Regions from separate parts of the Cupriavidus sp. GW821-FHT02F09 genome, predicted to be linked through region 3. Evidence: predicted binding sites of a transcription regulator. Region 3 holds the regulator's gene; each other region holds the start of a gene.
The links. The regulator sigma-54, encoded in region 3, starts transcription at its own class of promoters, with help from an activator protein. The targets are predictions, from matches to a motif close to TGGCANGNAANCTGCTTT.
Positions count from the first base shown of each region.

Region 1: AC07XB_RS03245 (PQQ-dependent methanol/ethanol family dehydrogenase) is a predicted target of sigma-54. The motif match lies at 1,757-1,774, and genes of this name have one in related genera.
Region 2: AC07XB_RS13690 (GTP cyclohydrolase II) is a predicted target of sigma-54. The motif match lies at 2,531-2,548, and genes of this name have one in related genera.
Region 4: urtA (urea ABC transporter substrate-binding protein) is a predicted target of sigma-54. The motif match lies at 1,898-1,915, and genes of this name have one in related genera.

Region 1 covers NZ_JBWKVH010000002.1:105,781-109,971, forward strand. Annotated here, with positions in the region: gene AC07XB_RS03245 (PQQ-dependent methanol/ethanol family dehydrogenase) at 1-1,695, opposite strand, end outside; gene AC07XB_RS03250 (quinoprotein relay system zinc metallohydrolase 1) at 1,888-2,820, opposite strand; gene AC07XB_RS03255 (quinoprotein dehydrogenase-associated SoxYZ-like carrier) at 2,817-3,581, opposite strand; gene AC07XB_RS03260 (ABC transporter permease) at 3,578-4,191, opposite strand, start outside.
Region 2 covers NZ_JBWKVH010000010.1:11,530-15,720, reverse strand. Annotated here, with positions in the region: gene AC07XB_RS13705 (MGDG synthase family glycosyltransferase) at 1-477, shown strand, start outside; gene AC07XB_RS13700 (hypothetical protein) at 545-1,021, shown strand; gene AC07XB_RS13695 (acyltransferase family protein) at 1,189-2,307, shown strand; gene AC07XB_RS13690 (GTP cyclohydrolase II) at 2,602-3,840, shown strand; gene AC07XB_RS13685 (URC4/urg3 family protein) at 3,837-4,191, shown strand, end outside.
Region 3 covers NZ_JBWKVH010000008.1:104,065-108,255, reverse strand. Annotated here, with positions in the region: gene lptC (LPS export ABC transporter periplasmic protein LptC) at 1-23, shown strand, start outside; gene lptA (lipopolysaccharide transport periplasmic protein LptA) at 78-722, shown strand; gene lptB (LPS export ABC transporter ATP-binding protein) at 769-1,554, shown strand; gene AC07XB_RS12085 (RNA polymerase factor sigma-54) at 1,691-3,166, shown strand; gene hpf (ribosome hibernation-promoting factor, HPF/YfiA family) at 3,216-3,566, shown strand; gene ptsN (PTS IIA-like nitrogen regulatory protein PtsN) at 3,950-4,191, shown strand, end outside.
Region 4 covers NZ_JBWKVH010000061.1:25,272-29,462, reverse strand. Annotated here, with positions in the region: gene AC07XB_RS35865 (SDR family oxidoreductase) at 1-50, opposite strand, end outside; gene AC07XB_RS35860 (flavin-containing monooxygenase) at 136-1,623, opposite strand; gene urtA (urea ABC transporter substrate-binding protein) at 1,971-3,236, shown strand; gene urtB (urea ABC transporter permease subunit UrtB) at 3,421-4,191, shown strand, end outside.

The DNA.
Region 1 (4,191 bases), on a different contig from region 3:
GAAATTCACGCGCTTGGCGACTTCCCCGCCCCACAGCGGCACGGCGCCGCCCCAGCCCGACACCACCGCCACATACTGCTCGCCGCCCTCCTCCCAGGTAACCGGAGGCGCCACCACGCCGCTGCCCGTCTGGAACTTCCACAGTTCCTTGCCGGTCTTGGCATCCGCGGCCTTCAGGTAGCCCTCCGGCGTGCCCCAGAACACCAGCCCGCCGGCAGTGGTCATCACCCCGCCCCACAGCGGCGCGTAGTTCTTGACTTCCCACTCGATCTTGCCGGTCTTGGGGTTGATCGCGCGCAGCGAGCCGATGTAGTCCTCGTTGAGCGGATGGATGGTGAAGCCGGCGCCGAGGAAGGCGGCGCCCTTCTTGTAGCCCACGGGTTCGTTCCAGATATCCATGCCCCATTCATTGGCTGGCACATAGAACAGGCCGGTCTGCGGGCTGTAGGCCATCGGCTGCTGGTTCTTGCCCCCGAGGAAGCCCGGCGCGGCGAACACGGACTGGCCCTTCTTCGGATCGCTGCCCGCCGCCGGGTCGCCCGGCCGGCTTTCCGCGACCATGTTGGGTCGTCCGGTCTTAAGGTCGATGCTGCTGGCCCAGGTGATCTTCTTGACGAAGGGAAAGGCGTTCACCAGCTTGCCGCTGGTGGCGTCGTTGACGTAGAAGAAGCCGTTGCGGTCGGCCTTGCCGCCCAGGCGCTTGCCGTCCTGGTCGAAGGTCACGAACTCGTTGACGCCGTCAAAGTCCCAGCCATCGTTCGGGGTGTTCTGGTAGTGCCAGACAATCTTGCCGGTGGCGGGGTCGAGGGCAACGGTCGAGGCCGAATACAGGTTGTCGCCCTTGCGCATGTGGCTGTTCCACGGCCCCGGGTTGCCGGTGCCGAAGTAGGCAAGGCCGGTCTGCGGATCGTAGGTGCCGCCAAGCCAGGTGGCCGCGCCGCCGGTCTTCCAGGTCTCGCCGGGCCAGCTGGCGTTCTGGGTGCCGGTCACACCGTTCTCGGTCTTGTTGCCGTCCTTGTCATACTTGTAGCCCATATGGCCTTCCACCACTGGCCTGGACCACACCATCTGCCCGGTCTTGGCGTCGCGTGCCTCGACCCGTCCCACCACGCCGAACTCGCCGCCCGAGACGCCGGTCAGCACCATGCCTTTGACGATCAGGGGGGCCGCCGTGTAGGAGTATCCGGCGGCATAGTCTTCGATCTTCTCCTTCCACACCACCTTGCCGGTCTTCTGGTCCAGCGCCACCAGTTGCGCATCGAGCGTGCCGAAGATCACCAGGTTGTCGTACAGGGCCGCGCCACGGTTGACCACGTCGCAGCAGGGCATGATGCCCTCGGGCAGGCGGTGCTCATATTTCCACAGCTTGGCGCCTGTCTTCAGGTCGAGCGCGTAGATGCGGGAATAGGAGGCGGTCACGAACATCTTGCCGTCGTGGATCAACGGCTGCGCTTCCTGCCCGCGCTGCTTCTCGCCGCCGAAAGAGAACGACCAGGCCGGCACCAGCTGGCTGATGTTCTTGGTGTTGATGCGGTTCAGCGTGGAAAAGCGCTGGCCTTGCGGGCCCATCCCCCACGACAGCACGTCGCCCGGCGACTTCGCGTCGTTCTCGATCATGGCATCGGTCACCGCGGCCTGCGCCACCAGGCTCGCGGTTGTCGCCGCGAGCACCATCATCACGCGTAACGTCCTCATTGTCTGCTCCTCTCTCTTGTTGTCGATCTTCGCCGGTGTGCCACGCACACCAGACAGACTCTTGGCAATTCCCATGCCAATGGAAAACACCCGCATCCGGGCCCGCGGCAGCCTGCCAATGCCTGGATGGCGTACCAGCGCGGAACACTCCGCTGCCGTTGTTGCGGAATTGAACAGCACACCTGCCCTGACTCAGCGTCCCAACGCGGCGTCCTCATACGCCGGGTAGAGGTGCGTCACATTGCGCAGGTACTCCGCCGGCATGGCGCCCCAGCGTGCATATGCGTGCGGCACCGGCATGGCGATCACCTCGGCCAAGTCGCGCCCCTGGGCTGCCGCCTGGGTCATGCGGGTATCCAGCCACTGCAGGTAGCCGCGTGTCTGCGCGACGGCATCCGCGCTGCCGAGCGCCGGTCCGTGGCTGGGGATCAGCAGCCGCGCGCCGCTGTCGCGCAGCAGCACCTGCAATTGGTCCAGGCTGGCCAGCCAGCGCTTGAGATCCGCGTGGGGTGTGGTCGGCACGCGCTCGCGAAACGCCACGCCGCCCGCGAACACAATGCCGGCGCTGCGGTCCACGATCACCAGGTCGTCGGCGGTGTGGCCGTCCATCCGGATCAGATCGAAGGTGTGCCTGCCGATCGTGCGCCGGCCCGGGGTCAGCACGTGGCGCGGCGGCGCCGGTTCGGTGTCGCGCATCCAGTTGCCGCACAGGCGATAGAGGTTGTCGGCATAGGCAGGCCCTTCGCGCCGGGCGCCGTCGATGGTGCCGGCCAGCGCGCTGCCGCCCACGTCGACATAGGCCTGGTTGCCGAAGAAGTAGTCCGGATGCAGGTTCAGATTGAGCACCAGCCGTACCGGCGCCGCCGTGACCGAAGCAATGGCACGGCGCTGCTGCTCGCCATATTGGCGCGACGGCCCGGTATTGATCACCACCACGCCATCACCCGTGTCGATAAAGGCGGTGTTGATGATGTTGCAGCCGTTGTCCGGCGCGAAATCCGCATTCGCCCCTTCCAGCAGCCACACGTCGGCGGCGACCTGGCGTGGCGCCAGGCGATAGTCCCCTGCCTGCGCCAGCGCCGCCTGCGCTGCCAGCCATAGCAGGATGCCGAGCACGCGCTTCATGGCGTCACCTGCGCCGCGAACCGGTTGCCGTTGTTATCGCGCCCGGTCACCGTCATGCCGCGCTCGCTGGCCCCGCGCAGGTCGAAGGAGAAGATCGGGTTTTCAGCGACCGGTTCGTATAGCGTCAGCCGCAGCATCGCTTCCCGCGTGGCGTCGAGCAGGTTTAGCGACTCCACATGGAAGGCGGGGATACCGGCCACCAGCCCGGTGTCCATCGGGTGCATCACACGTAGCCGCACCCGGCCACCGGCGCCGCCGAGGCCGGGGAACACGCGCGATTCGACCCGGTTCAGCGTGGTGCTCCATGAGCCGTCGCGGCGTGTAGCGCCCGGCACCGTGCAGCCGCCGCCGCTGGCATCCACCATCACCCCGCCCACATGCCACACGCCGTCCGGCGTGCGGGCCGCCACGCGCACCGGCGAGGCCTGCTCCAGCTTGAAGCGGAACGACAGCGAGGGGCGCACCTTGAGCGGCTCGAACTCCAGCACCTTGCGGATCGGGTTGCGGTCCACCACCACCACGATGCGATCCACCTCGCCGAGCGCCGATGCATCGAAGGCGATCGGCACCCGCATCGGATCTTCGGCAAAGGCCGGCCCGGTGACCTTGACGCGGCTGTCGAACATGAACGGTGCCTGCTGCAGCGCTTCCTTGTGCACCAGCGGCCATTGCGGCGACTGCAACGGATCGCGGCTCTCCAATGCCCACGCGCCCGCTGCGGCCAAGGCCAGGCAAGCCGCCAGCGGCACGGCATGCCTCATGCCGCCCCCCCGGCCTGGCGCACGCGGCGCACCATCCCGCGCTGCGGGTCGTAGCCGAGCAGCGCCAAGGCGAAAAACACTGCCGTGCAACCGGCCACCACCGCGAGGCTGACTGGCGCGGCCTGCCCGTACAAGGCGAAGCGGATCGCTTCCACGGCATGGGTGAAGGGATTGAAGCGCGCGAGCTGGTAGACCACGGTGGCGCCGGACTCCTCCAGCTTCCAGAGCGGATACAGCGCCGAGCTGATGAAGAACATCGGGAAGATCACGAAATTCATGGTGCCGGCGAAGTTCTCCAGTTGCCGCACGTGCACCGACAGCAGCAAACCCAACGCCCCCAGCATCAGCGCGGCCAGCACCATCACCGCCAGCGCGCCGGGCAGGCATGCCGGCGCGAAGGTCACGTCGAAGGCCATGGCGACAAGCAAGAAGGCGATCATCTGCAGCAAGGAAAGCAAGGTGCCGGCGGCCAGCTTGCAGGCCAGCAGCCAGGCCCTGGGCAGCGGCGCGGTCAGCAGCAAGCGCATCACGCCCATCTCGCGGTCGTACACCATCGCCAGCGAGGACTGCATGCCGTTGAACAGCGCGATCATGCCAAGCAGGCCGGGCG
Region 2 (4,191 bases), on a different contig from region 3:
GATTTCCAGCTGATCGTGCTTGCCGGGCGCAACGAGACCGCGCTGGCGCGGCTCAAGACCCTCGCCGCCGCACACTCCGGGCGGCTCTTTCCCTTCGGCTTTACCAATGAGGTGGAGCGTCTGATGGCGTGCTCCGATCTGGTCATCACCAAGCCCGGCGGCCTGACCACGTCCGAATGCCTGGCGATGGGCGTGCCGATGGTGGTCAATGCGCCGATTCCCGGGCAGGAAGAGCGCAATGCCGATTACCTGCTGGAGCAAGGCGCCGCGCTCAAGGCGGTCGACCTGGTATCGCTCGAATACCGGGTGCGCCTCTTGCTGGCGGAGCCGGCGCGGCTCGACCAGATGCGTGCGCGGGCTAGCGCGCTGGGGCAACCGGCGGCGGCGCGCCGCGTGCTGGAAACCGTGCTCGGGCAATTGGCGCGGTGCGGCCAGCTAGCCGGCCACGGCGGCGCGGCTGCGACGGCGGCGCGTTGAGATGCGCGCGCTGAACCTGTCTTCTTCCACCCGGCACGCGGGCCAGTCCTATCCGTCGCGCCATCCGATGGTGCTGGTGCTGACCGTGGCGTGGACCCTGCTGCTGGCCTATTTCTTCGCTAACGTGGAGATCCAGATCGAGGGCGCCGCGGGCTGGGCGGCCAACCTGCCCACCTGGCGCATCGAGCATCACTGGCTGCTGGATATTTTCTGGGGCGGGCGCCCGATGACGGGGTATCACGCGTGGGTATTCCCCTGCGTGGCGCTGTTCTTCCATTTTTCACTGGTGTTCGGCGGGCGCTGGAACTGGCGCGCCGAGGCGCGCGTGATCGCCTGCATCATGGTGTTCTGGATCAGCGAGGATTTTCTCTGGTTCGTGCTGAACCCGGCATTCGGGCTGGCGCGCTTTGCGCCGAGTTTCGTGCCCTGGCACATCCACTGGTGGGCCGGCGCGCCTACCGATTATTGGGTTTCGCTGGGCGTGGCGGCGGCGTTGCTCTGGCTGTCATGCAGGGGGCCGGTGGGGAATCGTTACAGTTTTTAGGCAAATGCAGTCAATATGCTGTTTGGTGCATATGTTGCGGCGCAATGTGTGACCAATACAACGCTTCTCGCCATTTTGCGGCGGTGCATCGTGGCCCGTTTTGGCGCCATCCTGTTTCCTGGGAGTAGAATCCGGCCCTTGTGTACTTTGTAGCATTCTTATAACAAATGAGCCCCCGTCCTTCGCGCATGGCGTGCATTGACGCTCTCAAGGCGATCAGTTCACAGCTGATCGTGCTGCACCATCTTGCCTTCTATGGCCCCATGTCCGATGCGGCCCACGTGCTGGCGCCCGGTCTGCTCGACTGGTTTTCGCAGTACGCGCGCATCGCCGTGCAGGTGTTCCTCGTCATCAGCGGCTTCCTGGCGGCGCGCAGCGTGGCGCCCGGCGGGCATTTGATGGTGCCGCGCCCCTTGCAGGCAATCTGGCGCCGATATCAGAAGCTGGTGGTGCCCTATACCGCGGCTATCTTGATTGCCATTGCCGGTGCCGCCATCGCGCGCACCTGGATGCATCACGACTCCATTCCCGGTGCCCCCGGCCTGCACCAGTTCCTGGCGCATGTGCTGCTGCTGCACAACGTGCTGGACTTCGATGCCTTGTCTGCCGGCGTCTGGTATGTGGCCATCGACCTGCAGTTGTTCGCCTTGTTGATGGTGGCGTTGTGGGCAGCCCGCCGCTGCGAGCAATGGTTTGACGTGGGCGGCAGCCCGATGGGCCCGCTGGCGGTGGCCGGGCTGGTGCTGGCTTCACTGTTCTGGTTCAACCGTGATGCCACATGGGATATCTGGGCGATTTACTTCTTCGGCGCCTACGGCTTGGGCACGCTGGCCTTCTGGGCATCCGAGCCTGAGCGTTCGCCGGTGGCACTGCTGGTGTTGTGCACCGTGGTGCTGGCAGCGCTGGTCGTGGATTTCCGGCTGCGCATCGCGGTGGCGCTGGCCATCGCGCTCCTGCTCGGCACGGCGCGCCGTGGCGGTTGGCTTGAGCACTGGCCGCAGGCCCAGTTCCTGGCATTTTTCGGGCGTATTTCCTACTCGGTGTTCCTGGTGCATTTCCCGATTTGCCTGGTGGTGAATGCCCTGGTCTTCCATCTGGCTCCGCACCAGCCCCTCCTCAATGCGCTCGGCATGGTGCTGGCCTGGCTGCTCAGCAACGCCGCGGGGGCATTGTTCCATCGCTACGTGGAGAGCGGTGCGCCGTTGCGCGCATTGCGCCTGGCGCTGTGGCCCGCTGCCCACGAGCCGGTCCAGCGGCAGGAGGCGGGGCAGCAACGGTCAACCTGACCGACCGATAGCCCCGATAGTCCCGATAGTCCCGATAGTCCCGATAGCGCTTTCGGTTTATCCGAAGGCATAGCCAGCGGCACCCGGCCCCAGCGGCCCGGTGCCGCTTTTGCATGGTGCCTATGCACCAGGACTGGTGCTGGCCGAGGCGCTTGCGCACAGGCACGGTGCGCAAGCGGCATCGTGCGGCGTGCAACACAAGGTAAAAACGAGCATTGGGATATGGCACGAAGGTTGCCTACTATGGAATCGTAAACCTGACCGTTTGGTCAGGATTCTTGTTCCGAGGCTGCCATGTCCGATCATATTGTCCTGACCTCGCACGCGCGCCGCGACAAGCCGGCCGAGCCAATCCACTGGGGGGCCGCCACGGCAGCGGAGCGCGGCCCCGTGATCGCAAGCCTGACCAATCCGGCTCAGCGCAATGTGATCGGCACCCATTCCGGCGCATACGCGGTTTACCGCGCGCTGGCGGTGGCCTCCGGCAAGCTGCAGCGAGACCACCGCGCTGATCTCACCGATACCTCGCCGGCCGAGGTCATCGGGCCTCACCCGCAGTGGAGCGATCCGGACAAGATCGTCTCGATGGATCCCTGGGGCCACCTGGTTTCCAGCGCCTTCGGCGACCGGATCGCCGCGGGCATCGACATCCGTCCCTCGATCGCCATTACGCGTGCCCACATCAATATGCCGGAACTGATGGGCGCCATTGCGGCCGGCCGGCTCACACCCGACGGGCAGATCCTTCATGCCAATGGCGACGTGCGGGTCACCAAAGCCGCGATCGATCCGGTCTGGTACCTGCCGGGGCTGGCGCGCCGCTTCGAGATCAAGGAGAGCATGCTGCGCCGCAGCCTGTTCGAGCAGACCAGCGGCATGTTTCCGGAACTGGTCACGCGCCCCGACCTGAAAGTGTTCCTGCCGCCGATCGGCGGCATGACCCTGTACTTCTTCGGCGATGTCAGCCAGCTTGGCAAGCCCGAGACCAAGGTGGCCTGCCGCGTGCACGACGAGTGCAACGGCTCGGACGTGTTCGGCTCCGACATATGTACCTGCCGGCCGTACCTGGCCCACGGCATCGAGGTGTGCATCGAGATGGCGCAGCAGGGCGGTGTGGGGCTGGTGGTCTATAACCGGAAGGAAGGCCGGGCGCTGGGCGAGGTGACCAAGTTCCTGGTCTACAACGCCCGCAAGCGCCAGGTTGGCGGCGACCGGGCCGAGACTTATTTCGCACGCACGGAATGTATCGCCGGCGTGCAGGACATGCGCTTCCAGGAACTCATGCCCGACGTGTTCCACTGGCTCGGCATCAGGCGTATCGACCGCTGGGCTTCGATGAGCAATATGAAGCACGGGGCGCTGACCGCTCAGGGTATCGAGGTGGTCGAGCAGGTCGCGATTCCCGATGCACTGATCCCGGCCGATGCCCGCGTGGAAATCGACGCCAAGGTGGCGGCTGGCTACTTCACGAGCTATACCCCGCCCGACGCGGAAGAACTTGCGCTGGCCAAGGGTAGAGGACTGCACGAATGAACGAGATACCCGAAGCGGGTGGCGTGCGCGGCGCCGCGAATCCCTTCATCAACGGCGAGGATGATGCCGGTGGCTGGGCCAGTCCCGTGCCGCCGGGCCATCCGGCCGCCGCGTTGCTCACCGGCCAGGCGGTACGCACCCGCTGCGCTGCCGTGACGGATCATGTGGCAGCCGGCGCGTCCGAGCTGTTTACCTGGCATCCGGAGCGGATCCCGGCAGTGGCCGATTACGTGGCGGCCACCATCCGCCAGCGCTATCCCGACCTCAACGTGCCGTACCACAGCCGCTGGCGTCATTTCGAGAGCGGCGGCCCTGGCGAGAAGCTGGACCGCTGGCAGATCCTGTGCGAAC
Region 3 (4,191 bases):
CGCCGGCGAGTCCCACGAAGTAGCCCCGAAGCCGCCCGCGGGCACCAACCGCCCGCGTCAACCGCCATCACGCCAACATGAATCCATTCCCGACGACTTCGTCCTGTCTGCGCCGCAGCACGGCCGCTTTGCTGACGCTGGCCGCCGTCCTGGGCCTCACGCTGGCCGCGCCCGCCAGCGCCGAAAAGGCCGACCGCGAAAAGCCGCTGGTCCTGGAGGCCGACAATGCCAGCTACGATGACGTCAAGCAGGTCTATGTACTGACTGGCAACGTGGTGCTGACCAAGGGCACCATGGTGCTCAAATCCGACGCAGCCGAAGTCCGTACCGATCCCGAGGGCTACCAGTACGCGGTCGCGACCTCCAAGGGCGGCAAGCAAGCCTATATCCGCCAGAAGCGCGACAACGTCGACGAGTACATCGATGGCTGGGGCGACCGCATCGAATATGACGGCAAGCAGGAGTTGTCCAAGCTGATCGGGCGCGCCCGCATGGCCCGCCTGGCCGGCGCCAAGCTGGTCGACGAGATCCGCGGCGCGGTGATCACCTATGACAGCCGCAACGAGTTCTACACGGCCAGCGGCGGCGCCGAGAACGCGACCGCGGGCAGCCCGTCGGGCCGCGTGCGCGCCGTGTTGTCGCCGCGCCAGGAGCAGCCCGCCAGCGGTGCCGCAGCCAATCCGCTGCCGCTCAAGCCGGCAGCTGCCCCCGTCAACCCCTGACCTGACGCCGCCACGTCCCTGATCCACGGATTCTGACTTCACCTTCATGACCGCTACCCAAACCGCACCGTCCCAGCCCGCCACCCTGAAGGACAGCAGCACGCTGGTCGTGCGCCACCTGAAGAAGCGCTACGGCTCGCGCACCGTGGTCAAGGACGTGTCGCTCGACGTGAAGAGCGGCGAGGTGGTCGGCTTGCTGGGCCCCAACGGCGCGGGCAAGACCACGTCGTTCTACATGATCGTGGGGCTGGTGGCGCTGGACGAGGGCGATATCGTGCTCGACGACAAGCACATCAGCGGCCTGGCCATCCATGAGCGAGCGCGCATGGGCCTGTCCTACCTGCCGCAGGAAGCCTCCGTGTTCCGCAAGCTCAATGTGCAGGAGAACATCCGCGCAGTGCTGGAGCTGCAGCTCAACGATGGCAAACCCCTGGGCAAGGCCGAGATCGAGCGCCGGCTGGACACCCTGCTGGATGACCTGCAGATTGCCCACCTGCGCGACAACCCGGCGCTGTCGCTGTCCGGCGGCGAGCGCCGCCGCGTGGAAATCGCCCGCGCGCTGGCCTCCGCGCCGCGCTTCATCCTGCTCGACGAGCCCTTCGCCGGCGTCGACCCGATCGCGGTTGGCGAAATCCAGCGCATCGTCAGCTTCCTCAAGGCACGCAATATCGGCGTGCTGATCACCGACCACAACGTGCGCGAGACGCTAGGCATCTGCGACCACGCCTACATCATCAGCGAAGGCGCGGTGCTGGCGTCCGGGCAGCCTGAGGACATCATCGCCAACGAGTCGGTGCGCAAGGTCTACCTGGGCGAGAACTTCCGCATGTAAGGGCGCGCGGCGCCTGCCGCGCATCGCCCCCCCGGGCGGCTTCGGTGTCGCCTTTTATCCTTCAAACGATCATAGCGACACCAGCGATAGCAATTTCCGTTCCATCAGTACGGAAGTTGGGCATAAAATAGGTCGCATGAAACCGTCGCTACAGCTCCGCCTCTCGCAGCATCTCGCGCTTACGCCGCAACTCCAGCAGTCGATCCGGCTGCTGCAACTGTCCACGCTTGAACTGCAGCAGGAAGTGGAACAGGCGCTGACCGAGAACCCCTTGCTCGAGCGTGAGAACGACTGGCTGGACAGCCCGTTGCGCGTGTCCTCGGACGGCTCGGTGAACCTGCAGAGCGCGCCCGCGCCAGCGCCCGCCGATGGCCAGGGCACCAGCGAAAACCGTCCCGATGGCGCCCCCGAAGCCGACGACAGCTACTCCGACAGCAATGAGGATTACGGCAGCGACTGGAGCCTGGACGACTTCGCCCGCCGCCCGCAAGGCGAAGACGACGAAAAAACCCCGATGCAGCTGCGCGACGCCGAGCCCACGCTGCGTGAACACCTCATGGAACAGCTGGCGCCGCTCAAGATTTCCCTGCGCGACAAAGGGCTGGCTATCTTCCTGGTCGAGTCCCTGGACGATGACGGCTACCTGAGCACCACGCTCGAGGAAATCTGCAGCGAGCTGCCGGAGGAGCTCGAGTTCGAGGTCGACGAGATCCAGGCTGTGCTCACGCTGCTGCAGAGCTTCGATCCGCCGGGCGTCGGGGCACGCAACGCCGCCGAGTGCCTGGCGCTGCAATTGCGCAGGCTCAAGCATCCGCAGCGCGAACTGGCGCTGAGCATCGTCACCAACCACCTCGAGCTGCTGGCGGTGCGCGATTACACGCGCCTTAAAAAGGCGCTGCAAGTGGACGAACCGGAACTCAAGGCCGCACATGAACTGATCCGCTCGCTCGCGCCCTATCCTGGCCATGCCTACAGCCGGCCAGAAGCGGACTTCGTGGTGCCTGATGTTTTTGTTCGAAAGTTGAGCGGCGGATGGATCGCCCACCTCAACCCGGATGTGATGCCGCGGCTACGCATCAACGACATGTACGCGCAGATTTTGCGCGGTGCAAAAGGCGATGCAGGCGCGGCCGGACTGCAGCAAAAGCTGCAGGAAGCACGCTGGTTGATCAAGAATATCCAGCAAAGGTTCGACACGATATTGCGCGTCGCACAAGCCATTGTCGAACGTCAAAAGAACTTCTTCACCCACGGTGAAATTGCGATGCGCCCCTTGGTTTTGCGGGAGATTGCCGATACACTGGGTTTACACGAGTCCACCATCTCTCGGGTGACTACCAATAAATACATGGCAACGCCGATGGGGACTTTCGAGCTGAAGTATTTTTTTGGCTCTCACGTATCCACAGAAACCGGCGGCGCGGCCTCATCAACGGCAATCCGTGCGTTGATCAAGCAATTGATAGGAGCCGAAGACGCTAGGAACCCCTTGTCCGATAGCCGGATTGCCGAATTGCTCGGCGAGCAAGGCTTTGTGGTAGCACGGCGTACCGTTGCCAAATACCGCGAAGCGCTCAAGATTCCCGCGGTCAATCTCCGTAAGACTTTGTAGCCGAGCTGCATCGCCTGCCTGATGCAGCTCTTTCAGAAGGAGAAACGCTATGAACTTCAAGATCAGTGGACACCACTTGGACATCACGCCCCCTCTGCGTGAGTACGTGGAAACGAAACTGGAGCGTATCGTCAGGCATTTCGATCAAGTCATTGGCGTAAGTGTGCTGCTCTCTGTCGACAATACAAAAGAAAAGGACCGGCGGCAGTACGCGGAAATCAATCTACATCTCAAGGGCAAGGACATCTTTGTCGAAGCGCATCATGAAGACCTGTATGCCGCTATCGACGCACTGGTCGACAAGCTCGACCGGCAGGTGATTCGCCACAAGGATCGCGTGCAGAGCCACGACCGTGAAGCGGTCAAGTATCAGATGGCCGCATCGCAGATGCAGCAATGACCGTGCCTGGCGGCCCACATACCGGGCCGTCGGTGTCAGTCCCTTGAAAAATGGAATCAAGCCGCGCCCAGAGCGCGGCTTTTTCGTTGCAGCCTACCCGATCGGGCCACACAGGGGATTCCGCAACGCATATGTACCAGTGTATGCTGTGCAATACATGGTTGACCGGCCTAGCCATTCCGGTGCATGCAGCACCGCTTGAGCGCATCGGCTATTGCAATGCACAAAGCGGAAGCGGGCCTGCTCTATAATGGCCAGACGCCCGACACCGGCATGGGGGGACACCCGGTGGAAACCTCGGGCCTTGGTTTTTTACCTCTTTCCGCCCGGTGGGACGCCTCCTGGCCCCGGGCCTGCTTACTAGAAAACCCTGCGCATTCCACATGAATCGTTTGGCTAAATTGCTGCCACCCGGCAACATCAACCTCGACGTCAGCGTCACCAGCAAGAAGCGCGTGTTCGAACAGGCCGGGCTCCTCTTCGAGAACAACCATGGCGTAGCGCGCGCGACCGTGACCGACAACCTGTTCGCCCGCGAGTCGCTCGGGTCCACCGGCCTGGGCGCGGGGGTTGCGATCCCCCACGGCCGCATCAAGGGACTGAAGCAGCCACTGGCCGCCTTCAT
Region 4 (4,191 bases), on a different contig from region 3:
CCGGACGCGGCGCCGGTGACCATGACCACTTTGTCTTGCAGCCGCTGCATGTGAAGTCTTCCTCGAACGGTGGGTGTCAATGCAATCGATGTCGTCGATGTCGTCGATGTGGCAGGTGCCGGCGGCCGGGCAATGCTAGGGCCGCTCGCCGGCATGGCGCAGCATAAAGTGCCCCCAGTCCGGCTTGCGCGTCTTCCACCAATAGGCGGTGGCATGGCTCGACCAGTTGTTGATGACCCTGCCGCTGGCCGACTTGTACCAACTGCTGCACGAGCCCGCCCACGCGGTCTGGCCAATGGCCGCCTGCAACGCCTGGTTGAAGCGCGTCACCACCTCCGGGCGCACCTCCATGGAGGCGAAGCGCGCCGAGCGGCAGGCCTGGGTGCACCGCAGGACATAGCGGGCCTGGCACTCGAGCATGAAAATGATGGAGTTGTGGCCCAGGTTGGTATTGGGGCCGTACAGCACGAACAGGTTGGGAAATCCCGGCGCCGTCATGCCGAGATACGCCTCGGGATCCTCGCGCCACTGATCGGCCAGGGTGCGGCCGTGGCGGCCGGTGATGCGGATCGGCGCGAGGAAGGAGCGGGCGTCGAAGCCGGTGGCGAAGACGATGGCGTCGGCCCGATGCCTGGCGCCGTCGGCCGTGACCACGGCGTCGGATTCGACGCGCTCGATGCGGGCGGTCTCGACATGGACGTTCGGCCGCTTGAGCGCCTGGTAGAAATCGTCGGAGATCAGGATGCGCTTGCAGCCGATCGGGTAATCGGGCGTGAGCTTGGCGCGCAGCACCGGGTCGGGAATCATGTGCGCGAGGTAGCGGCGCGCCAGCGTTTCCAGTTCCCGGTTGCGGTCGCTGTCCCGCTGCATGCGCCCGAAGCGCAGTTCACGCTGCAGGTAGAGGTGCCAGCGATGCAGCCGGGCAGTCCACGGGTGCCGTTCGAAGCGCGCCTGTTGTCCGGGCGTATAGGCCTCGCCGTTGCGCGGCAGCACCCAGTTGGCGCTGCGCTGGAATACCGTCAGCTTGCCCGCTTCCGGCGCGATGCGCGGGATGAACTGCAGCGCGCTGGCGCCATTGCCGATCACCGCGACCTGCTTGCCGCGCAGATCGGCGTCATGCCGCCAGCGCGCGGAGTGGAAGGCCGTGCCGGCAAAGTGATCCAGTCCTGCAATATCCGGTGTCAGCGGGCGGTTGAGCTGCCCGGTGCCGCTGACGAGGATGCGCGCGGCGATGGTGTCGCCGTTGCTGGTGCGCACTCGCCACAGGCAGGCGGCTTGGTCGTAGCGCGCCTCGGTGACCTCCGTGCCGAAGCGGATATGCCCGAGCAGCCCGAAGCGCTCGGCGCAGTGCTGCAGGTAGCGATGGATCTCCGGCTGGGGCGAGTATGCGCTGGACCAGTCCGGCTTGGGCGCGAACGAGAAACTATAAAGATGGGAGGGGATGTCGCAGCCGCAGCCCGGGTAGGTGTTGTCCCGCCAGGTGCCGCCCACCGTGCCGGCCTTCTCCAGCACGACAAAGTCGTCGATGCCGGCTTGCTTGAGCTTGATGCCCATGCACATGCCGGCCACACCGGCGCCGATGATGACGATCTGGTCCGCGTCGGGCGTCGTTGACGCTTTCAATGGGCTGTCTCCGTCGTGCTTTTTCTGGGTAGTCGCGGCGCATGCGGCAACGCCTTGGCGCGCAATCGAGAGGCCACCATAGAGCCGATTGCGGATTCGGGCAAGGCACGGCGCAACATGCGTGCCGCCATGTGCCCCAATCTGAATCAGCCGGCGGCGGCGCACAGGCTTGGTGCGTGACGTTTGCGCACTATCGTGGTGCGATAGGTGGCCTGGCGGCCTCTGGAGGCTCGCCAGGCCGTGTGCACAGCCTTGTATACAAGCTTGTATGCCATGGCATGCTAGTTGCAGAAGAGGTACCCGGGGTGCGTTGTTCCTTTATCCAACACGACAATCTGGGAGCTGCAATGAAAAGACGTGACATGCTGAAGCTGTCGGCGGTAGCCGCCGCGGCCTTGTTTGCAACGGCAGGCGTGAGCCCGCTGGCATTGGCGCAGTCCAAGGAGCCGATCAAGGTCGGTATCCTGCATTCGCTGTCCGGCACCATGGCCATTTCCGAGACTTCGCTCAAGGACGTGGCGCTGATGACCATCGACGAGATCAACAAGAGCGGCGGCGTGCTTGGCCGCAAGCTTGAGCCGGTCGTGGTCGATCCCGCTTCCAACTGGCCGCTGTTCGCCGAGAAGGCGCGCCAGCTGATCACCAAGGATAAGGTTGCCGTCACGTTCGGCTGCTGGACCTCGGTGTCGCGCAAGTCGGTGCTGCCCGTTTATGAAGAGCTGAACTCGCTGCTGTTCTATCCGGTGCAGTACGAAGGCGAGGAAATGTCCAAGAACGTCTTCTACACCGGCGCGGCGCCCAACCAGCAGGCCATTCCCGCGGTGGAATACCTGATGAGCAAGGAAGGCGGCGGCGCCAAGCGCTTCTTCCTGCTGGGCACCGACTACGTCTACCCGCGCACCACCAACAAGATCCTGCGCGCCTTCCTGAAGAGCAAGGGCGTGGCGGACAAGGATATCGAAGAGGTCTACACGCCGTTTGGCCACAGCGACTACCAGACCATCGTCGCCAACATCAAGAAGTTCTCGCAAGGCGGCAAGACCGCCGTGATCTCCACCATCAACGGCGACTCCAACGTGCCCTTCTACAAGGAACTGGGCAACGCAGGCCTGAAGGCCAAGGACGTGCCGGTGGTGGCATTCTCGGTGGGCGAGGAAGAACTGCGCGGCATCGACACCAAGCCGCTGGTGGGCCACCTGGCCGCGTGGAACTACTTCATGTCGGTCAAGAACCCGGAAAACGAAGCCTTCAAGAAGCAATGGGCGGCGTGGGTCAAGGCGAACAACCTGCCGGGCGGCGACAAGCGCGTGACCAACGACCCGATGGAAGCCACCTACGTGGGCATCCATATGTGGGCGCAGGCCGTCAAGAAGGCCGGCACGACCGATCCCGACAAGGTGCGTGCCGCGATGTATGGCCAGACCTTCAAGGCGCCGGACGGCTTCACCCTGACCATGGGCGAGAACCATCACCTGTACAAGCCGGTGATGATCGGCGAGATCAAGGGCGATGGCCAGTTCACCGTGGTGTGGAAGACGCCCAAGGCCGTGCGCGCGCAGCCGTGGAGCCCGTTCATCGCGGGTAACGAAGGCAAGCCGGACAAGGTGATGTAAGCAGGGCTCCCGCCTGGCGCTCTCCTGCTCCCCCGCTTGGCCTCGCGGCTGGTGAGAGAGGGGAGGGCGCCAGGCAGTGCCTTTGCCTCTTCGCATGCTGTCCGCCGCTTCGGCGCGGTGGCGGCAAATCGTCACGCCGATCAAGGTGACGCGCGTGCTTCGCCGCGCGCGACTCGCAAACCTTATGCACCGACCCTTATCGTTCTCTCTCGCTTCACGGTTGCGCGCCATGCTGGCCGCGCTGCTCCTGCTGGCTGCGTGCCCGCTGTGGGCCGCGCCGCTCACGCAGGCCGACCTGAAGCCGCTGGCCGAAGACGACTTCGACGCCAAGACCGCCGCGATCACCGCACTGACCAAGGCGCCGGTGGCGCAGGCCGGCCCCATCCTCAAGGCCTTGCAGGACGATACGCTGCAATATGCGCCCGGCGTCGGCATGGTGCGCCAGGACGGCGACAAGCTGGTGGACGCAATCAGCGGCACGCCGGTCACGGTCAAGCCCGATGCGCTCGAAGCGCTCACCCTGAACAACAGCCTGCGCGCGATGGTGGACAGTGCCGCCAGCAGCACGCTGCTGCAATCGCCCGATGCGGCGGTGCGCACGCAGGCAGTCAATACGCTGCTGGACCAGCCGGGCAGCGCATCGCGCCCGGTGGTGGAGGCCGCGCGCAAGGCCGAGGCCGACGCCGGCCTGCGCACCAAGCTCGATGTGATCTGGGCAAATATCGTTCTGGCCGATGGCAGCCGCGACGATCGCCTCGAAGCCATCCGCATCCTTGGCCGCGACAGCAATCCGCAGAGCCGCCAGAAGTTGCAGCCGCTGCTGGAAAAGGACGCCGCCGGCAATTTTCGCGAGCCCGACGCCGAACTGCGCGGCGCCGCGCAGCAGGCGCTCGACGCCCTGCGCGGCGACCAGCGCCGCGCCGAGCTGATCGGCAACCTCTTTGCCGGCCTGAGC